DNA from 3 places in the Mesorhizobium sp. WSM4832 genome. Region 3 is predicted to be linked to each of the others. Evidence: riboswitches for the same ligand, from Rfam matches in the RefSeq annotation. Region 3 holds a riboswitch; each other region holds the start of a gene.
The links. A riboswitch is a leader RNA that binds a small molecule or an ion and turns the genes downstream of it on or off. The one in region 3 is predicted to bind cobalamin.

Region 1 (10,054 bases), on a different contig from region 3:
GGCCACGACGTCGGCCTCGGCCAGCGCGCGCGCCGCCTTCAGCGTCAGGAGTTCGGGATCCCCAGGACCAGTGCCGACGCCGACGAGCCTGCCTTTAGGAAGAGCGTTCACAGGCCCGGCCTCGCCAATGCGTTGAGCGCGGCCGCCGTCATGGCGCTGCCGCCCAGCCTGCCGCGCACGATGGCGTAGGGCACGCCGTAGGAATTCTCGGCCAGCGCGTCCTTGGATTCGGCGGCACCGACGAAGCCGACCGGCATGCCGATGATCGCGGCCGGTTTCGGCGCGCCGTCGCGCAGTTTTTCCAGCAGATAGAAAAGCGCGGTCGGCGCGTTGCCGATGGCAAGGACCGATCCGGCTATCCGTTCGCCCCAGAGGTCGATGGCCGCGGCCGAGCGGGTGTTGCCGATTTCCCTGGCGATTTCGTGTGTGCGCGGGTCGCGCAGCGTGCAGATCACCTCGTTGCCGGCCGGCAGGCGGGCGCGCGTGACGCCGTGAGCGACCATCTCGGCATCGCAGAAGATCGGCGCGCCGGCGGCAAGGGCCGCGCGGGCAGCATCGACGAAGCCGTTCGAGAAAACGAAATGGCTGGCGGCCTCGACGTGGCCGCAGGCATGGATCATGCGTATCGCGACATCCGCTTCCGCCTCGGAAAAGCGCGACAGGTCCGCCTCGGCGCGGATGATGGCGAAAGAGCGCTCGTAGATCGCCGTGCCGTCGTGGATGTAGTCGTAGGCGGCCATGCTCAGTTCCGTCGATAGAGTTCAGCGATGGCGGCCGCGCCAAGCCTTGCCAGGCAGGCAGCCGCGGTTTCGCCTTGATGTCGTTCACTGCGGACTGCCGCCGCGATGCCGGCGACCCCGCGCGCGGCGTCATAGCCCGGCCTGTATCCGGCAGGAAGGGCCTTTGCCGTCCCGTCCACGACAAGTCCGGCTCCGTTTTCGTCGCCGACCAATGTCAGCGCTGCTGCACCCGGATGCGCGCAGCCCTTGGCGCAGCCGGAAATGTGCAGCGTGAGCGAGGCGTCGAAGAGATCGGCGCTTTGCGCTGCAATTGCCTCGGCGATGGCGCGGGTGGCGATGCGGCCGGAGGCGCAAGCCGGCGTGCCGGGACAGGCGGCGATGCGGGTGCGAGGGTCGATGGGGGAGGTGACGAAGCCGAGCGTGGCGGCGGAGGCTTGCAGGGAGGAGGGGGCGGAGAGACCGAGGAAGAGCAAGGCGCGGCCTGGGGCGAGGCGGATTTCGGTGGCACCGAGGTGCGAAGCTTGGCTGGCGAGATTGATGAGGGATTGCGCCGGCATGCTGCCGAAGGGTAGGCCGATGCCGAGGGCTTGGCTTTTGCTGAGTTTGAACGCGCCAATAGGACTTCTCGCAGGCCGGCGTTCCTGCGCCCCCCCCTCTGTCCTGCCGGACATCTCCCCCGCAAGGGGGGAGATTGATCTCTCATCTGGGCTTTCGCCGATCGCGGACGTTGCGCCAATTGCCATGTTTGCAGAAATGGAGCCTGCGGCAGAACTGCTGATCTCCCCCCTTGCGGGGGAGATGTCCGGCAGGACAGAGGGGGGGGTGACGGAGTGCCAACTTGCGAGTGAATTGAGCTGTCGCTCAGATAAGTCCCGTGTGTGTGCCTCCCGGCCCTTTTCGGCGACCATCCGGAGTGCGGCAACTGTAATGTCGCGCCCCGCATCCGCATCGACAGTGGCTAGAGGCTTCGCACTTCGCGCGTCGCCGGCAACCGATACGTTCCACTGGATGCCCGCATCGGCCCGCACCGCCTTCAGCCGCACGTCGGCCGTCACGGCATCCATCGTCAACTGTCCGCTGCCGTCGATAACCACCGACACCTTCGGCCCCAGTCTCGCCGTCAGCCCAACCTCGTCGATCGCCACCCGTATCCCCTCAGCCAGCACGCGCGGATCGGCAATCTCCTGCGGATCGATCCCCGCCAGCGGACCGGTCTCGACGGGCATCCCGCTGCGTACCGCGATGCCCAGCGCATCCACCTCACCTGCCAGCAGCCTCGCACTTTCCGCCGTCAGGCCGCGGATCTGCAGGCTGCCGCGCGCGGTCACTTCCATGATGCCATTGCCGTGGCGCAAGGCGGATTCGGCGAGTCCGATCAGTGACTTGGGCAAAAGTCCTCCAGCGACCGGATTGAGCCGCACGAGCAGTCCGTCGCCGGTCTGCATCGGCGCGCTGAGGGCAGGGCAGGCGCCGCGCCGCGAAAAGGCGTTCATGCCGCCACCCCGCTTGCCTGGGCCTCGGCGATCAAGGCCGCGAGATCGTCGTCGATGGAATTCCTGAGCGGGTGCCAGAGGCCGCGCCGCCGTGCCGACAGGAAGCGCTCGGCGATGACCTTCGCTGCCGCCGGGTTCTCGCGCAGGATAAAGGCGCGGACGTTCGCGTCGCCGAGATAGGCGTCGTGAACCGCCTCGATCAACGCGCCCGATATGGCGTGCGTGGTCTCGGCGAAGCCGACAAGACGGTCGACCGTCTCGGCGAATTCCGAGGCGCCGCGCGGGCCGTGGCGCATCTGGCCGGCGATGAAGCGTGGATTGACGGCACGGGCGCGCACCACGCGGGAAACGGCTTCGCCGACCGAGCGTGGCTTCGGTTTCTTCGGATCGGTCGTGTCGAGCACGATAACGTCGGCGTTCCTGCCGAGCGCGGCAAGCGCTGCCGAAAATCCGCCGATGAAGGCGACGTCGGCCGAGCCTTCGAGGATGTCGCGGCCCGGGTCGTCGCCGGTGTGGACGAGGAGATCGGCTTCGGCGATGCGGCCTTCGAAAGCGCCGGGCGCCGAAATGGCTTCGCCGTCTGCGCCGCCATAAGCGTGCGAGGTGGCATCGAGATAGGCGCGGCCGATTTCCTCGCGCACGCCCCATTCGCCGCGCGACAGCAAATCCTCGACACCGGCGCCATAGGTGCCGGGCGAGGTGCCGAAAATACGCGGGCTGACCTTGCCTTGGGCGCGGGTCGCGGCGGCGAGCGGGTTTTCGGAATCGTCCTCGTCACGGCAGGCGACCGCGTTGGCCGCCGCATCGATCAGCGCGATCTGGGTCGGGAACATGTCGCGGAACAGGCCGGAAATGCGCCATGTGACGTCGATGCGCGGGCGGCCGAGCGCTGCCGGCGGCAGCACCTCTATGCCGGTGACGCGGCCGGTGGCGGCATCCCATTGCGGGCGGCAGCCCATCAAGGCCAGGCCTTGGGCGATCTCCTCGCCGCCGGTGCGCAAGGAGGCCGAGCCCCAGAGGTCGATGACCAGCGAGCGCGGCCAGTCGCCGTGGCTCTGCATGTAGCTGCGCACCACTTCTTCCGCTGCCGCCTGGCCGAGCTCATAGGCGGTCGGCGTCGGCATGGTGCGCGGGTCGGAGGTGAAGAGGTTGCGGCCGGTGGGCAGCACGTCGGAGCGGCCGCGCGCCGGCGCACCGGCCGGTCCGGCCTTGATGTGGCGGCCGTCGAGCGCGGCGAGGAGGGCCGCCTTTTCGGCCGCTGCGCTTTGGCGGCGCAGCGGATCGGCTTCGTCTTCCGGCGCACGGCCATAGACATGAAGCCCGTCCTTCACGGCGAAATCCTTGAGGTCGCAAAGCCAGGCGTCGATGCGGCGCAGCGCTTCGTCCGGAGCATCGGCGCCGGCAACGCCGGCTTCGGCCGCCAGGCCGGACTTCAGCGCGGTGTCGACAATGAGCCTGGCCAGCCGATCGCGGCGGCGGCGGTCTAGGCCGTCGGCCTGAGCGTATTCGTCGACCAGCCTTTCCAGCCTCTGCTGGGCCTCGTCGAGGCCGGCGCCGGTCAGCGGCGGCGGCAGATGGCCGAGCGTGACGGCCGAAATGCGGCGCTTGGCCTGCGCCGCCTCGCCCGGATTGGAGACGATGAACGGATAGATGACCGGCAACGAGCCGGTGACGATCTCCGGAAAGCAGGCGTCGCAAAGCGCCACCGTCTTGCCAGGCAGCCATTCGAGCGTGCCGTGCGCGCCGACATGGACGATGGCGTGAATGGCGAGCGATTTCTGGAGCCAAAGGCCGAAGGCGATCAACTCGTGGCGCGGGGGGAGGGTCGGGTCGTGATAATCGGCGCGGCGGTCGGCGGAGCGGCCGCGGTCGGGAGCGAGCGCCACGGTGATATTGCCGAAGGTCGCAGCGCGGAAGGGGAAAGTTGCGGTGGTCGTTTGTGAAGGTTGGCGCAAACCTGTCTCTTCTGCCTTCCCCCATGCGGCTTCTACCGCGGCGGTAGCCTCTACCGGCAGGTCTTTGGAGAAGTCGAGATAGTTCTCCAGTCCCATCCCGCAGCCGCTGCGCTCCAGCACATCCAGTAACGCGCGCGGCGATTGCGGAATCCCGTCAACCGCATAGCCCTGTTCCTTCAGGTCCTGCAACATGGCGAGCACGCTCGACGGCACATCAAGCCCGACAGCGTAGCCGGTCCGTCCGGGCGCGCTCGGATAATCCGGTATCAGGATTGCCAGCTTGCGCTTGGCCCGTGCCGTCCGCTGCAAGCGGATAAACGCCGCGATACGCCGGGCAACTTGCGCAACCCGGTCTGCTTCCGGCCGGTTGGCGAAGGCGCGGAAGGCCAGCGCCGGATCGGTCTCGACCTCGCCCTTGAAGGAGATCGCACCGGCAAGGATACGGCCGTCGAGCTCGGGCAGGACGACATGCATGGCGAGATCGGCGGGCGCCAGGCCACGCTTGTTCTTTTCCCAAACCTCGCGCCTTGTCGTGGCGACAATCACCTGGAAGACCGGCACGCCGGCGCGGTCGAACACGGTCTCGGCGCCGGGTTCCGCTCCGGAGGCGAAGGCCGTGGCGGTGATGATGGCGGATGGGTTCAGTGAGGCGAGGGCGTTTTCGACGAAGGCCAGGGATGCTGGGTCCTTGAGGCTGGAGACGAAGATCGGGACCGGTGCCAAGCCTTCCGAGCGCAGCGCCTCCACCAGTGCGTCTATGGGCGCCACGTCGGCAGCAAGCAGCATCGAGCGGTAGAAGAGGATGGGGATGACCGGGGTGAGGTTGCCAGCGTCGCGTTCGGTCGCCCCCCTCTCTGTCCTGCCGGACATCTCCCCCTCAAGGGGGGAGATTGCTCTGTCGTTGACGGTTTCGCCAATCGCGGATGTTGCAGATGGCTCTTTTCCTGCAGATGAAGAAAAAGCGCCAGGCCCGGTGCCGGCCGATCTCCCCCCTTGCGGGGGAGATGTCCGGCAGGACAGAGGGGGGGGCGAAGGATCGCCAACGCTCGATAGGACTGGTTTTTCCACGACGCCCAACCCCGGCTCATAAAACCCGGCTTTCGGCACACCGACCGGCGCGGCCACGGCCGCATCCGACCCCGCCAGCCTCGCCAATCTTTGCACCAGCGCGCTCATATTGGCCGGGCCGCCTTCGCGGAAATAGCCGAGCAAGGCGTCCAACTCGGCGCGCGGCAGCGTCGAAGCTTCAATCAGGCGGTGGTCCTCGTCATGGCTTTCGCCGGGCAACAGCGCGAGCTCGATGCCGCGCTCGCGCGCCACCGCCGCCAGCTGGTCGCAGCCATAGCGCCACCAGTCATAACCACCGAGGATGCGGACCAGGATGACCCTGGCGTGGCGGGCGACGCTGTCGATCCACAGGTCGACCGACATCGGATGGCGGAGATCACGCAGTGCTGCGAGCCGCATCGAGGGCAGTCGTCCGGCGTCGGCTTTCCAGGCGGCGGCCAGTCCGGCGAGGTCGCTGTCGGTGAAGGACAGCGCCACGATATCCGCAGGCGTCTGCCTGAGATCGATCGGCTCGGCGAGATCGTCGAGCGAAGCGGATGTCGTGGTGAGGATATGCATCGTTGTTCGTGTTGGCCTCAGCCTGCAAGGATACGTTCGATCGCGGGGCGGTTCAGCCCCTTGAGGCCGATGACGACGAGCCGCGAGCGGCGGTCGTCCTCAGCCGCCCAGGCGCGGTCGTAATAGTGGTTGACGCGGGGGCCGACGGCCTGCAGCAGAAGCCGCATCGGCTTGCCGCCGACTTCGACGAAACCTTTGACGCGCAACACGTTTTCCTGCTCGGCCGCGGTGGCGACGCGCTTTGCCAGTTCGTCCGGGTTCGAGATCGACGGGATGTCGATGACGAAGGAATCGAAATCGTCATGCTCGTGGTCGAGCTCGTTGTCATGGTGGGTCTTGCGGTTCTCGATGTCGTCCTCGACGGCGAGCCCGAGGCCGAGCAGCACGGATGGATCGACCTTTCCCTGGGTGGTCGGCACGACCTTGACCGCGCGCGCCACATGCTTACCGATGACGGCGTTGGCGCGAGCCGAGCCCGCCGCGTCCATCAGGTCGCTCTTCGACAGGATGATCAGGTCGGCGCAGGCGATCTGGTCCTCGAACACCTCCTCGACCGGATCGTCATGGTCGAGCGAGCCGTCCGCGGCGCGCTGGGCCTGCAGCGCATCCATGTCGGAGGCGACGCGGCCGTCGGCCAGCGCCGGGCCGTCGACCACGGCGATGACACCGTCGACCGTGACGCGGCTCTTCACCGTCGGCCACTGGAAGGCCTGGACGAGCGGCTTCGGCAGGGCCAGACCCGAGGTCTCGATCAGGATGTGGTCGACCCTCGGCGTGCGCGACAGGATCTGGTCGAGCGCCGGTACGAAGTCGTCGGCGACCGTGCAGCAGATGCAGCCATTGGCAAGCTCGACGATGTTTTCCTCCGGGCAGGCGTCGACGCCGCAGCTTTTCAGGATCTCGCCGTCGATGCCGACGTCGCCGAACTCGTTGACGATGATGGCTAGCCGCTTGCCCTTGGCGTTTTCGAGCAGGTTACGGATCAGCGTCGTCTTGCCGGCGCCGAGGAAGCCGGTGACGACGGTACAGGGAACACGGGAGAGGTTGGCGGACGAATCTGGCGCGGTCATGGTCAGTCCTTCAGCAGGTCGAGGGGAGGGATACGGGCAACGAGGCCGCGCTTGAGGGATTCAGGCCGGCCGCGCCACGGGATGAGGCCATCGGTCGAGGTGGCGAAGAGTTTTGCGCCGGCGACGAGGTCTGGGCCGCTGGTCGCCTCCAGATCGCCGAAGACATAGCTCCAGCAGCCGTCGCGCAGAAGCGCCGCGCTCAGGCGGCGCTTGCAATTGCCGAGGCATTCTACCGTGCGGATGCGGATGTTTTCGCCCGAGGCGGCGCGGCGCGTGCCTTCGGCCAGCAGGGCACCGGCGCGCGGGTGCGCGTCCGAGCCGGTCTCGTCGCGGCATGACGAGCAGACGATGACGGTCACGCCGGCCAGCGGGTCGGGCTCGGTTGAAATATCCGCATTGTTTGCCGGAAAACTGCCGTTGCTGTCCAAAACCAGGGCTCCTTGCCCGGAAAACCCGCCGGGCATTCGGATACTTTAAGTCTCAGACGGCAGGTCTCCTGGCTCGCGAGTCGTCGCCTTGAATGCCGCCTTCCCGGGAACATCCCAGTGGTTTTCGGCCGAGGCTCGTCGCTTACAGTTGCGGGGACAGCCGCGGATTTGGGCATTCTTGCCCGCACCGCATTCCCTCTTGGCTCCTCCCTTTGCCGGGAGAAGACCGTCTGCTGCGGATTTAGGCTTACGGCTGGGTGCCTGTCAACGCGGCTACGACATCTCGATGTCGGCCAGCGCTGGACCAAGGTCGCCGGCCGGCGTGACTTCGATCGCCTCCAGGCCGAGCCATGCCTGCATCTGCTTCAACTCGTCGAAGAGCTGGGCGGCTGTCTCAGGCGGCGCGCCGCCCTCGGCATAGGCGGCATGGACGCGCAGCACGCTCGCCGGCCGATCGGCCCTGAGATCGACGCGCGCGACGATCCGGTCGCCGAGCAGGAACGGCAGCACATAGTAGCCATACTGGCGCTTTGCGGCCGGCGTGTAGATCTCTATGCGATAGCGGAAGTCGAAGAGTTTCTCCGTTCGGGTGCGTTCGAAGACGACCGGATCGAAGGGCGCGAGCAGGGCGCGTGCCTCGATACGGCGCGGGATGCGCGCGTCCTTGTGGAGATAGGCGGTCTTGTCCCAACCTTCGACGCGCACCGGCAGCAATTCGCCCGTTTCGACCAATTCCTCGATGCGGTCCTTCGTATCGCCGGGCGCCAAGCGGAAATAGTCGCGCAGGTCGCCATAAGTCGCGATGCCATGGGCGCGGGCGGAAATGCGCAGCAATTCGCGATGCGCGTCCTCGACCGATGGCACGGGCAGATCGAGCACCGCCTGCGGCAAAACGCGCTCGGGCAGGTCGTAATAGCGTTCGAAGCCGCGCCGGTGGGCGGTGGTGATGCGGCCGGCCCAAAACAGCCATTCAAAGGCGTGCTTGGCCTCGCTCCAGCCCCACCAGCCGCCATTGCCCTTATGGCCTTCGATATCGGAGGCGGCGATCGGCCCGCGTTCGGCGACCTGCGCATAGATCTCGTCGATCATCTCCTTGCGTTCACGACCCCATTTCGCGAGACCGAGATACATCTCGTCGCCCTGCTCGGCGCGCTGCATGCGCCAGCGCATCAGGGGATAGGTCCCGACGGGCAGGAAAGACGCCTCATGCGCCCAATATTCAAAGACGGTGCGCTTGCGCGTGACCGCGGCGTTATCGAGCAGCGCAAGCGGGTAGGGGCCGAGGCGCGAATAGAGCGGCATATAATGAGCGCGCACCACGGCGCTTACGGAGTCGATCTGCAATAGACCGGTTCGCGAAAGCACGCGCGCAAGGTGGCGGCGATCCGGAACTCCACCGGGCCGGGGGTCGTTAAACCCCTGGGCGCCGAGCGCGATGCGCCTGGCCATGGCGAGCGAGATTTTCTCCTTCATCAAGGTGCCTTTGCCCCGATCATTTGTTGGCTTTTCAGCCGGTGATTCCGGCGATGCTAGCAGGCAAATGGCGGGAGATGTGTCAGGAGAGAAAAGTGGAGTAAAAAATGAAGGGAATCAAACAGGAGCGGATGAGACCAGTTTCTTCCGATATGGCGTCCAAGGCCGGATTTTGAACAAGGTTTGACTTGCGTCACCGAAACCGCTGCGCTAACCCTCGCCGCGTTGCAGCATAGGCCCCCTAAAACGGTTCAGCGGTTAAACTGTCACGCTTCCGCATTAGAGTTCGTTGCTGTAATCAAAGTGAACTGCCCCGCCGAAGGAAAGTCGCCGCATGAGCGCACTCCTGAGTTCCTATCTGCCCATCGTCCTGTTCATCGCCGTGGCGATGGTCGTTGGTCTGGCGCTTATCGTCGCCCCCTTCCTGGTGGCCTACCGCAATCCCGACCCGGAAAAGCTTTCCGCTTACGAATGCGGGTTCAACTCGTTCGACGACGCCCGCATGAAATTCGACATCCGCTTCTATCTGGTGTCGATCCTGTTCATCATCTTCGATCTCGAGGTCGCCTTCCTGTTTCCATGGGCGGTGTCCTTCTCCAAGCTCGGCATGCTTGGCTTCTGGTCAATGATGGTGTTCCTGGCGGTGCTGACCATCGGCTTTGCCTATGAATGGAAAAAAGGAGCGCTGGAATGGGATTGAACGATAGTTCAGGCACCCTCGTCGCGCCGAAGCCCAAGGGCATCATCGACCCCAACACCGGCAGGCCGGTGGGGCAGGACGATCCCTTCTTCCTTGAAATCAACAATGAACTGGCCGACAAGGGTTTCCTTGTCACCTCGACCGAAGCGCTCATCACCTGGGCGCGCAGCGGCTCGCTGATGTTCATGACCTTCGGCCTTGCCTGCTGCGCGGTCGAGATGATCCACACCTCGATGCCGCGTTACGACTCGGAGCGTTTCGGCGTCGCGCCGCGCGCGTCCCCGCGCCAGTCCGACATCATGATCGTGGCCGGCACGCTGACCAACAAGATGGCGCCGGCGCTGCGCAAGGTCTACGACCAGATGCCCGAGCCGCGCTACGTCATCTCGATGGGCTCGTGCGCCAATGGCGGCGGCTACTACCACTATTCCTATTCGGTGGTGCGCGGCTGCGACCGCGTCGTGCCGGTCGACATCTATGTGCCCGGCTGCCCGCCGAGCGCCGAAGCGCTGCTCTACGGCATTCTCCTTCTGCAGAAGAAGATCCGCCGCACCGGCACGATCGAACGG
Region 2 (10,054 bases), on a different contig from region 3:
GCCGCCGGCGAATCCTGGGCCAAGCTCGGCACCTATAATGGCAAGGACGGCAAGCCCGGCTTCTACGCCTTCCCCTACAAGATCGACGTGAAGGGGCTGGTCTGGTACTCGCCCGACAATTTCGACGAGGCCGGCTACAAGGTGCCGAAGACCCAGGAAGAACTCGCCGATCTTGAAAAGAAGATCGTCGCCGACGGCGGCAAGCCCTGGTGCATCGGGCTCGGCTCGGGCGGCGCAACCGGCTGGCCTGCGACCGACTGGGTCGAGGACATCATGCTGCGCACGCAGCCGCCGGAAGTCTACGACAAGTGGGTGAAGAACGAGATCCCGTTCACCGACCCGGCGGTGGTCAACGCCATCGACATCTTCGGCAAGATAGCCACCGACGACAAGATGGTGGACGGCGGCGCCAAAGCGGTCGCGGCGACCGACTTCCGCGACAGCCCGAAGGGCCTCTTCACCGTGCCGCCCAAGTGCTACATGCACCATCAGGCCTCGTTCATCCCCTCCTTCTTCCCCGAGAACGTGAAGCTCGGCCAGGATGCGGACTTCTTCCCCTACCCGGCTTACGCCTCCAAGCCGGAACTGGGCACGCCGCTGGAAGTGGCCGGGACGCTGGTGATGATCACCAAGGACTCCAAGGCCTCGCGTGAATTCATCAAGTTCCTCGAAATGCCGCTCGCGCATGAATTGTGGATGGCGCAGAAGAGCTTCGTCACCCCGTTCAAGGCGGCCAACAAGGACGCCTATGGCAGCGATGCGCTGAAGAAACAGGGCGAGATCCTCGTCGGGGCCACGACCGTGCGGTTCGACGGCTCCGACCTGATGCCCGGCAAGGTCGGCGCGGGCTCGTTCTGGACCGGCATGATCGACCTGGTCGGCGGCAAGTCCGCGCAGGACGTCGCCGACGGCATCCAGAAAAGCTGGGATGCAATCAAGTAGGCAACCGGCAAACGGGTCGCGCGCGGCCCGGGTTTGGATGCAATTCCGGGCGGAAGGCTACAGCGAAGTCGCCGAGCCTTTTCCTGGAATTGCTCTGAGATCCTCCTCATCCTCCTACTGGATCCGGGCTACGGCCCGGGTCCGACCGGCGGTCCACGCCGGAAGCCTTCCCGTTTCGAATTACCGAAAGTCGGTGCATCCGGTCGCCAGCCTTGGCTGACTGGTGGTACGCAGGGAGAGGGACCCATGGCGACTCAGATTTTCTCGGCCATATTCGTCATCATCATCGGCGTCGGCGGCTGTGTCGCCTATTTCTGGGGCGCCAACAAACTACTCGATCTTGTCTTCCCGTCGCGCGGCGTCTCCGGCACTGCCGCCGTCGACAATCTCCGCCGGCAAGGGCTGGTGCGGCCGTGGCTGTTCGTCGGCCCGGCGATGATCATCCTCACCATCTATCTGATCTATCCCGTGATCGAGACGCTGAGGCTCTCCTTCCTCGATCGCGGCGGCGCGAATTTCGTCGGACTGGCCAACTACAAATGGGCGTTCGGCGACCACGACTTCCGCAACTCGATCCTGAACAATGTCCTTTGGCTGGCGGTGGTGCCGGCGGCCTGCACCTTCCTCGGGCTGATCATTGCCGTGCTCACCGACAAGATCTGGTGGGGCACGATCGCCAAGAGCCTGATCTTCCTGCCCCTGGCCATCTCCTTCGTCGGCGCCAGCGTGATCTGGAAGTTCATCTACGAGTATCGCGGCGAGGGCCAGGTGCAGATCGGCCTGCTCAACGCCATCATCCAGTATTTCGGCGGCCAGCCGCAGGTGTGGATATCGCTGCCGTTCTGGAACAATTTCTTCCTGATGATCATCCTGATCTGGATCCAGACCGGCTTTGCCATGGTGATCCTGTCATCGGCGCTGCGCGGTATTCCGGAGGAGACGCTGGAGGCGGCGGTCATCGACGGCGCCAACCCGTTCCAGATCTTCTGGAAGATCATGGTGCCGCAAATCTGGGGCACCATCGCCGTTGTCTGGACCACCATCACCATCCTGGTGCTGAAGGTGTTCGACATCGTGCTGACCATGACCAACGGCCAATGGAACAGCCAGGTGCTCGCCAACCTGATGTTCGACTGGATGTTCCGCGGCGGCGGCGATTTCGGCCGCGGGGCGACAATCGCGATCATCATCATGATCGCGGTCATCCCGATCATGGTCTGGAACATCCGCCAGGCCAACAAAGAGACGGGAGGGCATTGAGATGGCTGCGACCCGCGGAAAGTCCTTCGCCGGCCGGTTCGGCGTCCATATCGCCGTGCTCGTCTTTGTGGTGATCTGGACCATCCCGACACTCGGCATTCTCGTCTCATCGCTGCGCGACAAGGACCAGATCGTGGCGTCGGGCTGGTGGAATTCCTTCGCCAGTTCCAGCCAAACCGAGGCTGGGCGGCTGCCGGCCGCCTCGGCGCAGGTGCAGAAGGACGGCAAGTATGTGATCGAAGGCAACATCTTCGGCGATGGCGCCAAGCGCGACATAAGCGCCTTCGGCTTCAAGGCGGCGACACCGACACAATACAAGGCCGGCACAGCGGCCGATCTTGGCGACGGCGTCACCTTGCAGGTGAATGCGGATGGCGGCTTCGTGCTCGCCTCGCCGAAAGCCTTCGAGGGCGAGCGTGGCCAACGCGTCTATTTCGCCTCCTCCGCGCCGCCGAAATTCACCTCGGAGAACTATCACGCCGTGCTGTTTTCCGAAGGCATCGGCCGCTCGTTCATGAACTCGTTGACGGTGACCATCCCGGCAACGATCATCCCCATCCTGATCGCGGCCTTCGCGGCCTATGCATTGGCCTGGATGCGCTTTCCGGGCCGGGCGCTGTTGATTGCCGTCATCATCGGCCTGCTGGTTGTGCCGCTGCAGATGTCGCTGATCCCGCTGCTCAAGCTCTACAACGGCGTCGGCACCTTCTTCGGCGTGCCGTCCAAGACCTATCTCGGCATCTGGCTGGCGCATACCGGCTTCGGCCTGCCTTTCGCCATCTACCTGCTCAGGAGCTATATTGCCGGTCTGCCGCGCGAGATCATGGAATCGGCGCGGATCGACGGCGCTAGCGACTTCGAGATCTTCGTCAAGATCGTGCTGCCGCTGTCCTTCCCGGTGCTTGCCTCCTTCGCCATCTTCCAGTTCCTGTGGGTATGGAACGATCTCCTGGTGGCGATGGTTTTCCTCGGCACGGCACCCGATCAGATCGTGCTGACGGCCAAGCTCAACGCGCTGCTCGGCTCGCGCGGCGGCAACTGGGAGATCCTGACGACATCGGCATTCATCACCATCATCGTGCCGCTGGCCGTGTTCTTCTCGCTGCAGCGCTATTTCGTCCGCGGGCTGCTTGCCGGCTCGGTGAAAGGAGGTTGAAGACATGCAATCGGCTTTGAAGGCGACTTCGAGACCAGACCCCGCCGTCGACCGCGACTGGTGGCGGGGCGCGGTGATCTACCAGATCTATCCGCGCTCCTACCAGGACTCGAACGACGACGGCATCGGCGACCTGAAAGGCATCGTGCGGCGCCTGCCCTACATCGCCTCGCTCGGCGTCGACGCCATCTGGATCTCGCCCTTCTTCAAGTCGCCGATGAAGGATTTCGGCTACGACGTGTCGGATTATTGCGACGTCGACCCGATGTTCGGCACGCTAGCCGATTTCGACGCGCTGGTGGCGGAAGCCCATCGGCTGGGCCTCAAGGTGATGATCGACGAGGTGCTGTCGCACACCGCCGACATCCACCCCTGGTTCAAGGAAAGCCGCTCGAGCCGCGGCAATCCGAAAGCCGACTGGTATGTGTGGGCCGACGCCAAGCCCGACGGCACGCCGCCCAACAACTGGCTGTCGATCTTCGGCGGCTCGGCCTGGCAGTGGGACACCAGCCGCCAGCAATATTACATGCACAATTTCCTGGCCGAGCAGCCCGACCTCAACTTCCACAACGCAGAAGTCCAGGACGCGCTGCTCGACATCACCCGCTTCTGGCTGGAGCGCGGCGTCGACGGCTTCCGCCTCGACACGATCAACTTCTATTTCCACAGCCGGGGGCTGGAGGACAATCCGCCGCTGCCGCCGGAACAGCGCAACGACCAGACCGCGCCCGCGGTCAATCCCTACAACTACCAGGACCATATCTACGACAAGAGCCGGCCGGAGAACCTCGGCTTCCTCGAGCGTTTTCGCGCGCTGCTCGACGAATATCCGGCGCAGGCTGCCGTCGGCGAGGTCGGCGATTCACAACGCGGCCTTGAAGTGGTCGCCGCCTACACCGCCGACGGCAAGCGCGTGCATATGTGCTATTCCTTCGACTTCCTGGCGCCGGAGAAGATCAGCGCCGCGAAAGCGCGCGCGGTGCTGGAGGCTTTCGGCACGGTCGCCAGCGACGGCTGGTCGTGCTGGGCCTTCTCCAACCATGACGTGATGCGCGTGGCCTCGCGCTGGGCCGCCAACGAGGCCGATCCGACCGCCTATCTCAAGGTGATCTCGGCGCTGTTGATGTCGCTGCGCGGCTCGGTCTGCATCTATCAAGGCGAAGAGCTCGGCCTTGGCGAGGCGGAGCTGAAATTCGAAGACCTGCAAGACCCCTACGGCATCCGCTTCTGGCCGGAATTCAAGGGCCGCGACGGCTGCCGCACGCCGATGGTGTGGGAAGCCGCGGCCAAGAATGGCGGCTTCTCGACCGCCAAACCCTGGCTGCCGGTGCCGGGCAAGCACCTTTCGCAAGCCGTCAATGTGCAACAGGGCGATGCAAGCTCGCTGCTCGAGCATTACCGTCGCTTCCTCGCCTTCCGGCGCCAGCATCCGGCGCTGGCCAAGGGCGACATCGACTTTATCGAAAGCGATGGCGACACCGTCGCCTTCACTCGCCGCGAGGGCAACGAGCGGATCGTCTGCGCTTTCAACCTCGGCAGCAAGCCCGCCGTGGTCAATCTTGGCCAAGGCGCGCTGCAACCCTTGCCCGGACATGGCTTTTCGGGACAGACTGGCAGCGGGCCGGTCCGCCTCGGCGGATACGGCGCCTGGTTCGGGCGAATCGACTGAACTTGCAGACAGAGATTAACGGGAGGAGAAAATCATGGCCGATGTCACGCTCAACCAGGTGAAGAAATCATACGGCAACCTCAACATTCTCCACGGCATCGACCTCGACATCAAATCGGGCGAGTTCATCGTCTTTGTCGGGCCGTCGGGTTGCGGCAAGTCGACCTTGCTCAGGTCGATCGCCGGCCTTGAGGAGATCACCTCGGGCGAGCTGAAGATCGACGGCGAGGTGGTGAACGACGTGCCGCCGTCGAAGCGGGGCATCGCCATGGTGTTCCAGTCATACGCGCTCTATCCGCATATGACGGTCTACGACAACATGGCCTTCTCGATGAAGATCGGCAAGGAAAGCAAGGCGGAGATCGACAAGCGGGTGCGGCAGGCGGCCGAAATCCTGCAGCTGACCAAATATCTCGACCGCCTGCCCAAGGCGATGTCGGGCGGCCAGCGCCAGCGTGTCGCCATCGGCCGCGCCATCGTGCGCAACCCGAAAGTGTTCCTGTTCGACGAGCCGCTGTCGAACCTCGACGCAGCACTTCGCGTCGCCACCCGCATCGAGATCGCCAAGCTCAAGGAATCGATGCCGAACACGACGATGATCTACGTCACACACGACCAGGTCGAGGCGATGACGCTGGCGGACCGCATCGTGGTGCTGAAGGATGGCGTCGTCGAGCAGGTCGGCACGCCGATGGAGCTGTACAAACGGCCCGGGAACCTGTTTGTGGCCCAGTTCATCGGCTCGCCGGCCATGAACATATTGCCGGCCAAGATCGAGAAGGCCGGCAATCCGACCGTGGTCAGCCATGTCGGCGGCCGCAAGGCGACTGTGCCGATCGCGACGCCGGCTTCGGCAAGCGGTGCCGCGGTCAGCTTCGGCGTGCGGCCGGAGGATCTCGCGATCGCCACCGGCGCGGACTATCTGTTCGAAGGCAAGGTGGACTATATCGAGCAGCTTGGCGAGGTTCAGCTTGTCTATGTCGATATCGGCCGCACCGACCTGCCATTGGTGACCAAGCTGCCGGGCAATGTCGAGGTCAAGCGCGGCGAGACCCTGCGGCTCAACGCCGGCGCCGGCGATCTGCACATCTTCGACACGGACGGCCACTCCTTCACGCTGCATCGCGAGGAAGCGAAGGCGGCCTGAGCGCGCAAAGCGCCTGCCGCAACGAAGAAGCGGCGGCCATGGCCGCCGCTTCTATTTTAATCGCAGTCGGCTGTTAACGGTTGCCGAAGTGGTCGCGGTCTGCACCCTGCGGAGCCGACTTCTGCACGTCACGCGACGAGTTCAGCAGCTTGTAAACCGTCGAGTCGTCGCGGATCGACGAGGTGCGCGTGGTGTCGACGGCCGGAGCCGGCTGGTTGACGCCACTGTTGTTGTAATTGTCGCTGCCTGCAAAAGCAGCCGTGGAAACGGCCATCAGGGCCGCGGTGGCAAGAAGGATCTTCTTCATTTTCAGTACTCCTGAATTCCTGTCGGGCCAAGACGGCGGGCGCACCCGCCGCCGGTCCTGAATCGGCTGTTAGTTGTTGCCGAAGAGGTTGTGGTCGGCACCCGTCTTAACGGGGTTCTGCGCGGCCGGCTCCGCCTTGCGGACCGAGGCCGTGTAGGACGAGTCGACCGAAGCGGCCGCCTGGTTGCCTTCATTCGGGTTGTAATGGTCGCTACCAGCAAAGGCGTTGCCGGAAATTGCCAGAAGGGCCGCGGCAGTGAGAACAATCTTTTTCATTTTTGCTACTCCAGTATTTTTATTCAGTCCGTCTAGCGGCGTGTCTTGGGAATGAAATCGCGTCGTTCGGACAGCGCTGATTTGGGTGAGCCGACCGCCGGATTCCAATCACGAAGTTTTTCCGGCTGGACCATGAATCCACACCTTGAAATTGTCATAAGCATGCCTACGATCTATTTTTCTCTTTTTAATTCAATTATTTAGATGAATATGCCGCTTGGCTCACCGAGTGTGTCATAGCGACAGCGTTCACCCCCTATTGCACGCACCGTCAACAGAAACGAACCGTTCGGTTCGATTTTAGGATCTGCTAATAGTCACTTTTTGATACTGTTAACTATTTCCCCCCATTGCGACGGTCGATTCGACTGGCTCCGGGGCCAGGATTCAGACTGAAGCGAACTCACTTGCCGCCCGTGTCGCGCCGCATGGATGCGATGTCGCTTTCATGCCGACGGCGCTCTCTGCTCCGTGATTAGATCAGGCCATCTCAGGTGCCGCTGCGTCGTGACGGGGCGGAGAATTGGGAAGCCGGTCGAAATCCGGCGCTGCCCCCGCAACGGTGGTGGAGTGAAGTCGCAACGGGAGACCACTGGGCCTTGGCCTGGGAAGGTGTCGCGACCGCCCCGCAAGGGCAACTCCAGAGCCCGGAAACCAGCCAGGGACATTTTTGAACTCGACTGATCGCGGTGGGCGATCAAGGGGCGGATAGCGCATGCCGGTCAGTCGGCGGCAGCCGTTCTTCTCCATCTCCACCAGTTCAGTCCTTGACATGAGGACAGGACATGGACGCGCGCAACGACATGCTGAGGCTCCTGCAGAGCCGCAAGCCGGGCTACTCGCTGGAGCAGCCCTTCTATACAGACCCTGGCTTCTTCAAGCTCGACATGGAGCTCATCTGGTACCGCGACTGGCTGTTCATTGGCCATGACTGCGAGCTGCCTAAGCCGGGCAGCTTCGTCACCGTGCAGATCGGCGATTATCCGGTGGTTCTGGTGCGCGACCAGCAGGGCAAGATCAACGCCTTCCACAATTCCTGCCGGCATCGTGGCAGCCGGGTGTGCAACACCGACAAGGGCATGGCCGCCAAGCTGGTCTGCCCCTACCATCAGTGGACTTACGAGCTCGACGGCCGGCTGCTTTTTGCTCGCCAGATGGCCGAGGGGTTCGACAAGAGCCGGTTCGGACTGAAGCCGGTCGCCTGCGAAAGCGTCGGCGGCTACATTTTCATTTGCCTCGCCGGCGAGCCGGCCGGCTTCGCGCCGATGCGCGCCATGATCGAGCCGTATCTTCTGCCGCACCGCCTCAGCGAGGCGAAGATCGCTTTCGAGTCGACCATCATCGAGAAGGGCAACTGGAAGCTGGTCTGGGAGAACAACCGCGAGTGCTATCACTGCGCCGGCAATCATCCCGAACTCTGCAAGACTTTCCCGGAAGCACCCACGGTGACCGGCGTGCACGGTGCCGAAAGCGACCCGGAAATGCAGGCGCATTGGGCGAAATGCGAGGCGGCGGGCCTGCCCAGCCGCTTCCGCATCGATCCGGCTGGCCAGTATCGCGCCACCCGCGCGCCGCTGCTGCGCGATGCGGTGAGCTATACGATGAACGGCAAGCGCGCGGTCCGTAAGGATCTCTCGGCCAATGTCAGCGCCGACCGTATCGGCACGTTGATGCACTACCATTACCCGACGACGTGGAACCACATCCTCATCGACCACGCGGTCACCTTCCGCGTGCTGCCGATCAGCGCCACCGAAACCGCCGTGACGACCAAATGGCTGGTGCACAAGGACGCGGTCGAGGGCGTCGACTATGACCTCGCCGAGCTCACCCATGTCTGGACCGAGACCAACGACCAGGACCGCCGCATCGTCGAGGAGAACGCCTTCGGCATCCTGTCACCGGCCTACGAACCCGGTCCCTATTCGGAGCTGCACGAGGGCGGCGTCATCCAGTTCGTCGACTGGTACGCGTCCTTCATAGGACCGCGCCTTGGCGAGCGGGACCGGCCGACGCTGCGCAGCGTCGCCTGAGGGCTGGGAGATGAACGCCATGACCGAACTCGGCCTCTACCGCCATCTCGACGAGATGACGCCCTGGAACGACCGGCTGCAGGTGCTGGAGGTGATCGGCGTCAGCGACGAGGCGCCCGACGTGAAGACCTTTGCCTTCCGCTCCGACAACCAGACCTGGTTCCGCTACAGACCGGGCCAGTTCATCACGCTGGAATTGCCGACCGCCAACGGGCCGCTGATGCGCACCTATACGCTGTCGTCGTCGCCGTCGCGGCCATTCTCGCTCGCGGTGACGGTAAAGGCGCAGAGCGGCAGCATCGGCACACGCTGGATGTTCGACAATTTGAAGCCGGGGGCGCTCGTCAAAGCCTACGGGCCCGCGGGCGATTTCTCGCTGCACAGCCACCCGGCGGCAAAGTATCTGTTCATTTCGGCCGGTTCGGGCGTCACGCCGATGATGTCGATGCTGCGTTGGCTGAACGACTGCGCGCCGTGGACCGATGTCGGCTTCGTCAATTGCGCGCGGCGGCCCGAGGAGATCATCTTCCGCAGGGAGCTCGAATTGCTCGGCACCCGCATGCCCGGCCTCTCGCTCGGCTTCATGATCGAGGAGCGGTCGAGCCGCGAAGGCTGGTTCGGCCATATGGGCCGCATCGACGCCATCCGGCTGCCGCTGCTGGCGCCCGATTTCCGCGAGCGCGAGATCTTCTGCTGCGGTCCCGATCCTTTCATGCGCGCCGTGCGCCAGATGCTGGACGCTTCAGGCTTCGACATGAGCCGCTACCATCAGGAGAGCTTCGCCGCGCCGCTTGTCGAGGAAATTGCGGCACCCTTCGCACCGGCGGATGGCGCACATGTCTCTGTCGACGCGGCGACGCCCGTCCGCTTCTCGCTTTCCGGCGTCGACGCCGAATGCGTTGCCGGACAGACCGTGCTGCAGACGGCACGCGCCGCCGGTGTCAGGATCCCGGCAGCTTGCGAATTCGGCCTTTGCGGAACCTGCAAGGTCAGGAAGGCTGCGGGCGAGGTCGCGATGGATCACAATGGCGGCATCCTCGACCACGAGATCGAGGACGGCTTCATCCTGGCCTGCTGCTCGAAGCCATTGTCGGCGCTGGAAATTGAGGCCTGAACCGCGAATCAATCCCAAAAAGGTCGAAATGGCGCCGACTTGCCTTAAATCGGCGTTCAAACGCCATAACGCTCGGTGCGGATAATCCCTGCCGGAACGCCGGCACCGATCAGCGACTCGGCAGCGGCCGAGACGAACGCGTTCGAGCCG
Region 3 (10,054 bases):
TCGGCGCGCAGCTCCGCGGCAAGCTGCGGCAGCGCGCCCTCGTCAAGCGTCCGCAAATCCGCCGGAATGCGGACCTTGTCGAGCAGCGGCGTGTCTGGCTTCACTCGGGCGCGTCCTGCCTCAATCGATCGAACACGGCGCTACCAGCGAATTGCGCCATAATCATGCGCGGGAATAGGCCGCCGGCAGGCGAATGTAAATGCGCGTCAGTGACGCGCAGCCTTCGCCCACCTTAACCTTCGGGCAGCGGGATGAACTCTTCCTCATCGCCAGGAACGATATCGAAGCGGCCTGTCTTCCATTCCTGCTTGGCCTGCTCGATACGTTCTTTCGAGGACGCGACGAAATTCCACCAGATGTAGCGCTTGGAGCCCAGCGAGGCGCCGCCGAACAGCATGAAATGCGCGCCGCGCTCGGAGGAAACGACGATTTCCTCGCCCGGCTTGAACACCAGAAGCCGCTCGGCCGGGAAAACATCGCCGGCGATCGAGACGTCGCCGTCCAGCGTGTAGATGGCGCGCTCCTCGGCATCGGCCGGGATTTTCAGGCTGGCACCCGATGCCAGGCGCAGGTCGGCGTAAAGCGTGTCCGAGGCGGTCGCGACCGGCGAGCGCAGCCCCGAAAACTCGCCGATGACGACGCGGCCGCTAACGCCGTCGGCATCGATCTCGGGCAAGCGGGCCACCGACGTGTTGGCGAACACCGGGGCGACTTCTTCCTTGCCGTCCGGCAGCGCGAGCCAGGTCTGCAGGCCGGAGACCGACATCGGCGCGCCGCGCAACTCTTCCGGCGTGCGCTCGGAGTGAACGATGCCGCGGCCGGCGGTCATCAAATTCACGTCGCCCGGCGCGATCACCATTTCGGTGCCGAGCGAGTCGCGATGCCTGATCCTGCCGTCGAACAGATAGGTGACGGTGGACAGCCCGATATGCGGATGCGGGCGCACGTCGAGCGCGTGGCCGGCGCGCAGGATGGCAGGGCCCATGCGGTCGAAGAAGATGAACGGCCCGACCAGACGGCGTTTCGCCGTCGGCAGGGCGCGGCGTACCTCGAAACCGCCGATATCCTTGGCGTTGGGGATGACCATCAACTCGATCTGATCGCAGGCGAAGGCGTCACCGGGTTCGGGATCGTTTCCTGGAAAGAAGCTCATGTTGTCCCTTAGGCGAAGCGCAGCGCCGACCTGGCTTTCGCCTTGGCCGCCACTTCCTCGCGATTGCGTGGTTCCTGTGTCGTTTCAAGCGAATCCAGCAACTCGCGCGCCGCGGCGGCAATCGCCTCGACAGCATGGTGGAAGGCATGCTCGTTGCGTTTGGACGGCTTGGTCGAGCCGCTCAGCTTACGGACGAACTGAAGCGCGGCGTCATGCACTTCGTCATTGGTCGCCGGCGGTTCGAAATTGGCCAAGGTCTTGATGTTGCGGCACATGGCTTGAACTCCTTACCTGCTTTCTCTGCCCCACCCTTTGTCAACTATTCCGCGTCGAGCGGTTCCGTTCCAACCGGCTTGCCGTCGCGCGACAGCCTGATCTTCTCGACCTTGTCCTCGGCCGCCTTCAGCAGCCGGTCGCAATGGGCCTTGAGCGCTTCGCCGCGCTCATAGATCTTGATTGACTGGTCGAGCGGGACGTCGCCGCGCTCCAGATCGTCGACGATCTTCTCCAGCGCGTCGAGCGCCTGTTCGAAGCTCATCGCCTTGACGTCCTCATTGCCTTCGACAGCCATGCTTTATCCCTTCATCAGCCGCCCGACATGGGCGGCGACCGAAAATGCCAGTCCCTGCAGATCGTAGCCGCCTTCCAGCAGGCTGACGAGCCTATTGCGGCTGTGGCGGCCGGCGCGCTCCATCAGCTGGCCGGTCGCCCAGTCGAAATCATCCTCGGTCAGGTTGATCTCGGCGAGCGGGTCGCGGTGGTGCGCGTCGAAGCCGGCGGAAATGATGATCAGGTCCGGCGCGAACGCATCGATGGACGGCAGCACGCGCGACAGGAAGGCGTCGCGGAACAGATCGCTGCCGGTCTGCGGCGCGAGCGGGGCGTTGACGATGTTGCCGGCGCCGGTTTCGCTCTTCGCCCCGGTGCCCGGGTAAAGCGGCATCTGGTGCGTCGAGCAGTAGAGCACCGACGGATCGTCCCAGAAAATGTCCTGCGTGCCGTTGCCGTGGTGGACGTCCCAGTCGACGATGGCGACGCGTTCGGCCTGATGCTTCTTCTGCGCATAGCGGGCGGCGATGGCCGCCGTATTGAACAGGCAAAAACCCATTGCCGTCGCCTTTTCGGCATGGTGGCCGGGCGGGCGGGCGGCGACGAAGGCATTGGCGGCGCGGCCCTCGAAGACGTCGTCTACCGCCGCATTGGCGCCGCCGATCGCCGTCACCGCGGCCTGCCAGCTCTTCGGGCTGGCGCTGGTGTCAGCATCGATCGAGGCGATGCCGCTCTGAGGGATCGCCGCTCGCACGCGTTCGACGAAGTCCTCGGGATGCGCGTAAAGGATAGTCGCCTCGTCACCTTCCGGCGCCTTGACGCGGTCGAGCGCCGAAAAAGCCTCGTCGTCCAGCACGCGTTCGATGGCGCGCAGGCGATCGGGCCGCTCGGGGTGGCCGGGCGGCGTGATGTGTTCCAGGAAGATCGGGTGCGTGTAGAGACGGGTGGCCATGGCGCCTAATCTAGGCACCCGCGACGTGGATGACCATGTTTGGAAGCCGAATGGCTGGGGAAAATTGCGCCTTGCCATGTCGCCCGCGCCATTGGCGCTGCCCAAGCTTCGCGGTAAGGTCGCCTCGCTGCCTGGTGCCCGCGACGCGGGAGAATCGGGAACACGGTTGAACTCCGTGGCGTGCCCAACGCTGTGAGGGGGACCGCGCCGGCAAAGCCACTGTCGATGACGGGAAGGCGCCGGATGCGGGACGATCCCGAGCCAGAAGACCGGCCTGGCAGACATGGTCATCCGCTTGGTCAGGCGGGTGACTGCTTGTCGCAAGGGGAAAAGCGATGACGGCAGCAGCGATCGCCGCAAGCGGCGATGACTTTGACCAATTTGCGCGCGACGCCGTCTACCGGGCGATGTTCACCAGGCGCGACGTGCGCAGCCATTTTATCCCGGACGATCTCGATGACGGTGTGCTGGCGCGCTTGCTCACCGCCGCCCACCATGCGCCGTCGGTCGGCTATATGCAGCCGTGGAACTTCATCGTCATTCGCGATGCAGCAAGGCGGCGGCAGGTGCGCGACCTGTTCCTCGCCGCGCGCGAGCAGGAACTGCCGGCGATCGAGGCGGAGCGGCAGGCGCTCTACCGCAAGCTCAAGCTCGAAGGCATCTGCGAAGCTGCTCTCAATCTGTGCATCACCTGCGACCGGCAGCGATCAAAGGACTCGCCGCTGGGGCGCTGGCACAATCCGGAAATGGACCTCTACAGCACCGTCTGCGCCGTGCAGAATTTCTGGCTGGCGGCGCGAGCCGAAGGCGTCGGCGTCGGCTGGGTCAGCATCATCGAAACCGAAGCGCTCAAGCAGCTTCTGTCAATTCCAGAACATGTCACGCCGATCGCCTATCTCTGCGTCGGCCGCGTTTCGGCCTTCGCGCCGAGGCCGGACCTCGAAGCGCATGGCTGGGGCAAGCGCCTGCCGCTGCCGGAACTGGTGATGAGCGAGACGTTTCGCGGCGCCGGCGAAGCGCCGCTCAAATCGGCGATAGCAAGGCTTGGCTGTCCGCCAAAGCCCTGATCGGCCGGCCGCTGATCAAGCGGCCCGGGGCGTATCCCAGCGCGAGCCGCCACCGACGGAGCCCAGCGCCTTGTCGCGCAGTTCCCTGAACTTCGAGGATGCCTCGGCCAGCCGGCCGTCCCATTCGGGGTTGGGGACCTGGCCCTCGATGGCTTCGAAATAGACCTGCATCAGGGAGGCGATCGCAAAAGGCTCGATGAAGGCTGCCTTGAAGGCCCAGGCAAAGACGATTGCCAGCACGAAAGCCCAGCCGGCAAGCTGACCCGGCATGACCCAAAGGATCGCGGCGGCAGGCGCCAGCATCAACAGGAAGATGACGAAGGACACGCCCCACATGATCACCGCCAGCCAGACGGCATTCTTGACCATGTGCTTGCCGTTCTGCGCGTAAAGCACGACGCCTTGCCGCGCCGTCTCGAAAGGCGAGCTCGAATTGATGCGGATGTTGTAACCGAGGATGATCTCGTCGACATAGGTCAGCGACAGGCGGATGACGGTGTTGATGAAGCTGACCAGCCCGCTCAGGCCCGGAATGGGCAGGAAGGCGGCGATGCCGCCGATCAGGCCGGTGATGGCGCGGATGGCGCCCTTGACCAACTGGTCGACGACGAAAAGGATGTTGGCCTCGGCGAAACGCTGGGTCACCACTTCCTTCGCGTAGGCGATCTGGCCCTGGCCGTCGGGAACGTCACGGCCGTCGATCAAATGCACCATGACGGCGATATGGCCGGCCTTGAGCACGTAGAGGATGTATTCGCGGATCCAGTAGACGGCGATCGAGACGACGCCGAAGCCGACCACGCCGCCCCAGAGCGCAAATGACGTCGGGCCGTCAGGATCGGTCGAGATGTGGCCGACGCCGTAGCCGACGCTGGCGCCCGTGCCGGTCGCCATGATGTAGGCGATCGTGATGCCGAAATAGACGATCATGCGAAAGACGATGAACGGCCATGTCCGCATCATGATGGACACCGACCTGGCGATGCTGAAGTCCCACATGCCCCGACTCTCCAACCCTCGCGCATGACCCCGAAAATCGGAATCGATTTTCGGAGAAGGATCATGCGCTGAATCAAGTTTTTACAGCGTCCTTTGCGCGTTCAAAGAACGCGCGGTGCTATAGTAGGTGGCGCAGAAGGATGCGCTCGCCCCATTGATTGTCAATCGCGGCAGGGTTGCGCTGGCCCGAAACCGGTGCACAACGCGGTGGCTTGGTTACCCAAGCGTGCCCTCAAAGCTTCTTTCGCAAGCCTTCGAGCAGTTGCTTGAACGCCGCGATCGCCTTCTTCGACGTCGCTTCGGGATCTTTCGAATTGGCGATGCGCTGCGCGGCCTGGCTGCTGGCGCCGTTGATAAGCCGCGCGGCGGTCTCGGGATCGAAATCGGGAACGACGACGCCTTCCTCCTGCAGCCTGGTCAGATGATCCGTCATTGACGCGGTGCAGGCGTTGGCGTTCGGCCACTGCGCCGGATCGCCGAGCACGGCCGGGCCGTCGCGGAACATGATGCGCTGGATCTCCGGCTCCAGCGCCATCTCGATATAGGTGGTGCATTCGTCGACGAAGTGCCGCCAGCGGGTCGGTGCTTTCGAAGCCACCTCGTTGACACGCACGGCCATCTCGCCGTCGATTTCGGCGATCACCGCCTGCAGCAGCCCTTTCTTGTCGCCGAAATGATGGTAGAGCGCGCCGCGCGTCAGGCCGGCCGAAGCGGTGAAATCGTCCATCGAGGCCTCGGCATAGCCGATCGTGCCGAAGGCGTGGCGGCCGGCCGCGATCAGCTTGGCGCGTGTCTCAGCGATCATCTCCTTGCGCGGTCTGTGCATGGCTCTGGACCTATTAACATACGCATCGTATGCCAATTGACATACGCAACGTATGAACTATCTGACACTCATACGCTGCGTATGTAATCGCAGCGCCTTCCCTTGTCGAGGAGCAGGATCATGCGAAACCCATATTCGGACATCTTTCGGGCTCCCGGCACGAAAGGCTTTGCCGCCGCTGCCTTCATCGCGCGGTTGCCGATCGCCATGGCGCCGATCGGCATCGTGGCGATGCTGTCGCAGACGCATGGCGAATACTGGCTGGCCGGCGCGGTTTCCGCGACCTATGCGCTGGTCAACGCTTTCCTGTCGCCGCAAGTGTCGCGGCTGGTGGACCGGCGCGGCCAGACAGCGGTGGCCGCGCCGATGACGCTTGTCTCGGTGCTTTCCTTCGCGACATTGACCGTGGCGGCCAACCAGCACTGGCCAGTCTGGACCTTGTTCGGGTCGGCGCTGCTTGCCGCCGCCATGCCCAGCATCCCGGCTCTGGTCAGGGCGCGCTGGACCGAGATCTTTCGCGATCGTCCCGAGCTCAACACCGCCTTCGCCTTCGAATCGGCCGCTGACGAACTGGTCTATATCGCCGGCGCCTCGCTGTCGGTGGGCTTGAGCGCGGCGCTGTTTCCCGAAGCCGGCATGGTCGTCAGCACATTGCTGCTTGCGCTCGGCTCGGCGGCATTCCTGCTCCAGCGCACGTCCGAGCCGCCCGTCCGCCCGGCGGGGCATGGCGCGGCCAGTTCTGCGATCCGCCTGCGGCCGGTCCAGATCATCACCTTCGCGCTGATCTTCGTCGGCGCGACCTTCGCCACCACGGAAGTCACCACCGTCGCCATCACCAAGGAGCTCGGCCAACCGCAAGCGGCGAGCCTCGTCATCGGCGTCTATGCGCTTGGATCCTTCGTGCTCGGCATCATCGTCGGCGCGCTCAGCCTGAAGGCGCCGCTGCAGCGGCAATTGGCGCTCGCGGTCACCGTCCTTGCGATCAGCACGCTGCCGCTGCTCTTCGCCGACACCGTGCCGACGCTGGCGCTTGCCGTCTTCGTCAGCGGCGTCGCGATCTCGCCGACCTTCATCACCGCCTTCGGCCTGATCGAACGCCACGTGCCGCCGGCAATGCTGACCGAAGGCGTCACCTGGGTGACGACCGGCATCGGCATCGGCATGGCGCTGGGCTCCTTCGCCGCCGGCTGGATGGTCGACAATTTCGGTCCGCAGAGCGGGTTCTTTGTGTCCGTCGCGGCAGGCGCGATCGCTCTTGCCACCGTGCTCGCCGGCCAATGCCGGCTGGCGACGGGTGATTGCGACGTGGATCGGGGCGAGGCGGCAGTGCCCGCAGAGTGATGGTTGGGAGCGTTCCGACACTCGTTTCGCAAACGTTTGGAATTGTCCGAGCCTCCGCGACGTCGTCATCCACGGGCGGAGCGACGCGAAGCGGAGCGCAGACCCGAGGATCCATTCCGTTACCTTGATCGTAGAGCGCAGCGGAGCAGAATTCTGAACCGTCGCAGCGCGTCGAAGTCACGGAATGGATCCTCGGGTCTTCGCGCGTCGCTTCGCTCCTTGCTTCGCCCGTGGATGACGAAGTCGCGAGGGCGTTAGCCAGCTACAAAATTTCTGTCTTGGCGATATGAATGCCAAAGCCCTCGAGACCGACATAGTGGCGCTCGCGCGAGGCGATCAGGTTGATCGAGGAAATGCCGAGATCCTTCAGGATCTGCGCGCCGAGGCCGATCTCGCGCCATTCGTTCTCGCGGCGACGGGCTTCCTCATGGTCCTCGCGGTCGCCGCTTGCCGGCCGCTTGCGCTCCTGATGGGCGACGCCGACCGAGCCTTCGCGCAGATAGACAATAACGCCGCGCCTGCGCTCGCCCATCGCCTTCATGATGCCGTCGAGCCGATGGCTGGTGCCGAAGACGTCGGTGACTACGTCTTCGGAATGCAGCCGCACCGGCACCTGCTCGCCGTCACGGATATCACCGAAGACAACGGCGACATGATGCATGGAATCCCAGGGCAGCGTGTAGGTGAAGACCTGCGCCTTGCCGCCAAGCGTCTCGATGTCGGAACAGGCGACGCGTTCGACCAGCGTTTCCTTGCGCTGGCGATAGGCTATGAGGTCGGCGACCGACACCTGCTTCAGGCCATGTTCTTCGGCGAAGGCCTGCACTTGCGGACCGCGCTTGACGGTGCCGTCGTCGTTAACCAGTTCGGAAATGACGCCGACCGGCGGCAGACCGGCGAGCTTGCAGAGATCGACGGCGGCTTCCGTATGGCCCGAGCGCATCAGCACGCCGCCTTCGCGCGCGATCAGCGGGAAAATGTGGCCGGGACGCACGAAGTCGGAGGCGCCGACATTGCCGTTGGCGAGGTTGCGCACGGTGAGCGTGCGGTCGTCGGCTGAAATGCCGGTCGTGGTGCCGTGCTTGAAATCGACGCTGACCGTGAAGGCGGTGGTGTGGGCGGAGTCATTGTCCGTCACCATCGGCGCGAGGTTCAGCCGCCTGGCGTCTTCGCGCAGCATCGGCGTGCAGACGATGCCGGAGGTGTTGCGCACGATGAAGGCCATCTTTTCCGGTGTGCAGTGGACAGCCGCGACGATCAGGTCGCCCTCGTTCTCGCGCCCGTCATCGTCCATGACGACGACGATCTCGCCGCGCTCGAAGGCGCGGATCGCTTCGACGATCTTCTTCTGGTCGTATGGCATGGAACGCTCGCTTTGCTCGCAGGGGAGTAGGGGAATAAGGCAGTAGGGCAGTAGGGGAAAGGAAATTCTTGGCTGCTTCGGCGGAGCTGCTTAACATACTGCCATACTGCCATACTGCCCTACTGCCCTACTCCCCTCCCTTTCCTGTCTGTCCTCGATGCCGCAGATAATGATCTGCAATCGCGCAGGCAACCATGGCCTCGCCGATCGGCACGGCGCGAATGCCGACGCATGGGTCGTGGCGGCCCTTGGTCATCACCTCGACGTCCTTGCCGTCCTTGTCGATCGACTGGCGCGGGGTCAGGATCGAGGAGGTCGGCTTGACGGCGAAGCGGGCGACGATCGCCTGCCCGGTCGAGATGCCGCCGAGGATGCCGCCGGCATTGTTGGACAAGAACACGGGCTTGCCGTCATTGCCCATGCGCATCTCGTCGGCGTTCTGCTCGCCGGTGATGCGGGCCGCTTCGAAACCGTTGCCGATCTCGACGCCCTTGACAGCGTTGATCGACATCAGGCCGGAAGCGATATCCTGGTCGAGCTTGGCATAGATCGGCGCGCCGAGGCCGGCCGGCACGCCGTCGGCGACAATCTCGATCACCGCGCCGACCGAGGAGCCGGCCTTGCGGACGCTGTCGAGATAGGCGGTGAACACCGGGACCGATGCCGGATCGGGGGTGAAGAAGGGGTTTTCGGCGTCGCCGACGAAATTCCAGTTCCAGTTTGCGCGATCGATCGATTTCTCGCCCATCGAGACCAGCGCGCCGCGCACCACCATGCCGGGCACTATCCTGCGCGCCAGCGCGCCGGCCGCCACTCTGGCTGCCGTCTCGCGCGCCGAGGAGCGGCCGCCGCCGCGATGGTCGCGCAGGCCGTATTTGACGTCATAGGTGTAGTCGGCATGGCCAGGACGGTACTGGCGGGCGATCTCGCCATAATCCTTGGAACGCTGGTCGACATTCTCGATCAGCATCGAGACAGGCGTGCCGGTGGTGATCATCGTCTCGCCGTCCTCGTCGAGGATGAAGCCGGACAGGATCTTGACCTCGTCCGGCTCGCGGCGCTGGGTGACGAAGCGCGACTGGCCGGGCCGGCGGCGGTCGAGCTCGGCCTGGATGTCCTCGCGCCTGAAGCGGATGCCGGGCGGGCAGCCGTCGACAACGCAGCCGAGCGCCGCGCCATGGCTTTCACCCCAGGTGGTGACGCGAAAGAGATGGCCGAATGTGTTGTGAGACATGAAGGTTTGTCCTGCCCGGCGGCGAGCCGCTAAGGCTGCGTTCTATTGGCGTTTTCCACAGTGGTCAAACGGTGATCGGATGCATCAAACTGTGATATTGCGGATTTAGTTTTGACACATTCGGTTGGTTTCTGCTCTCTTCCCATCCGCCGTTGAGGACCCGCCGCTGACCAACCGGCGCAATGACCAAAGAGGACGACGATGCGTACCCTGATCGGCGCTGCCTGCGCCATGTTGCTGATTTCCACCGCCGCCGCGTTCGCCGGCCAGACCGAAGGCCTGATCAAGAAGGTCGACAAGGACACGCTGACGCTGACGCTTGACGACGGCAAGGCCTACAAGCTCAACGCAGAGACCGATCTCGACTCGCTGAAGCCTGGCATGGACATCGTCCTCGCCTACGATGTGACGAATGGCGAGAATGTCGTGACGGATATGCAGTTGCCCGACAGCGACCAGAATTAGGCTCGCACGCGAGGTTCTGACCGCTGCGCTGCGTCGGCAAAGGACGACCTTAGAAATTGGCCGAAACGCCGAAAGCTTCGTCATTCTAGGGCGAAGCAAGGAGCG

Region 1: another riboswitch for cobalamin. It lies ahead of AC0L2L_RS08235 (DUF1636 family protein); the one in region 3 lies ahead of bluB (5,6-dimethylbenzimidazole synthase).
Region 2: another riboswitch for cobalamin. It lies ahead of AC0L2L_RS01860 (aromatic ring-hydroxylating oxygenase subunit alpha); the one in region 3 lies ahead of bluB (5,6-dimethylbenzimidazole synthase).

What each region holds. Positions count from the first base shown of each region.
Region 1 covers NZ_JBVVQH010000004.1:252,308-262,361, reverse strand. Annotated here, with positions in the region: gene AC0L2L_RS08260 (precorrin-2 C(20)-methyltransferase) at 1-111, opposite strand, end outside; gene AC0L2L_RS08255 (precorrin-8X methylmutase) at 108-740, opposite strand; gene cobG (precorrin-3B synthase) at 743-2,233, opposite strand; gene cobN (cobaltochelatase subunit CobN) at 2,230-5,814, opposite strand; gene cobW (cobalamin biosynthesis protein CobW) at 5,832-6,884, opposite strand; gene AC0L2L_RS08235 (DUF1636 family protein) at 6,887-7,312, opposite strand; cobalamin riboswitch at 7,354-7,558, opposite strand; gene AC0L2L_RS08230 (winged helix-turn-helix domain-containing protein) at 7,586-8,785, opposite strand; gene AC0L2L_RS08225 (NADH-quinone oxidoreductase subunit A) at 9,120-9,485, shown strand; gene AC0L2L_RS08220 (NuoB/complex I 20 kDa subunit family protein) at 9,476-10,054, shown strand, end outside.
Region 2 covers NZ_JBVVQH010000001.1:388,693-398,746, reverse strand. Annotated here, with positions in the region: gene AC0L2L_RS01895 (ABC transporter substrate-binding protein) at 1-942, shown strand, start outside; gene AC0L2L_RS01890 (carbohydrate ABC transporter permease) at 1,189-2,202, shown strand; gene AC0L2L_RS01885 (carbohydrate ABC transporter permease) at 2,204-3,358, shown strand; gene bglA (beta-galactosidase BglA) at 3,363-5,027, shown strand; gene AC0L2L_RS01875 (ABC transporter ATP-binding protein) at 5,062-6,174, shown strand; gene AC0L2L_RS01870 (DUF680 domain-containing protein) at 6,248-6,481, opposite strand; gene AC0L2L_RS01865 (DUF680 domain-containing protein) at 6,551-6,757, opposite strand; cobalamin riboswitch at 7,233-7,434, shown strand; gene AC0L2L_RS01860 (aromatic ring-hydroxylating oxygenase subunit alpha) at 7,543-8,790, shown strand; gene AC0L2L_RS01855 (FAD-binding oxidoreductase) at 8,810-9,904, shown strand; gene AC0L2L_RS01850 (ferredoxin reductase) at 9,961-10,054, opposite strand, start outside.
Region 3 covers NZ_JBVVQH010000007.1:237,598-247,651, forward strand. Annotated here, with positions in the region: gene dxs (1-deoxy-D-xylulose-5-phosphate synthase) at 1-104, opposite strand, end outside; gene AC0L2L_RS12825 (pirin family protein) at 233-1,153, opposite strand; gene AC0L2L_RS12830 (DUF2277 domain-containing protein) at 1,162-1,428, opposite strand; gene AC0L2L_RS12835 (exodeoxyribonuclease VII small subunit) at 1,473-1,724, opposite strand; gene AC0L2L_RS12840 (histone deacetylase family protein) at 1,728-2,654, opposite strand; cobalamin riboswitch at 2,769-2,947, shown strand; gene bluB (5,6-dimethylbenzimidazole synthase) at 2,990-3,721, shown strand; gene AC0L2L_RS12850 (hypothetical protein) at 3,737-4,720, opposite strand; gene AC0L2L_RS12855 (TetR/AcrR family transcriptional regulator) at 4,953-5,546, opposite strand; gene AC0L2L_RS12860 (MFS transporter) at 5,667-6,887, shown strand; gene ribB (3,4-dihydroxy-2-butanone-4-phosphate synthase) at 7,150-8,250, opposite strand; gene aroC (chorismate synthase) at 8,378-9,484, opposite strand; gene AC0L2L_RS12875 (DUF1344 domain-containing protein) at 9,686-9,949, shown strand.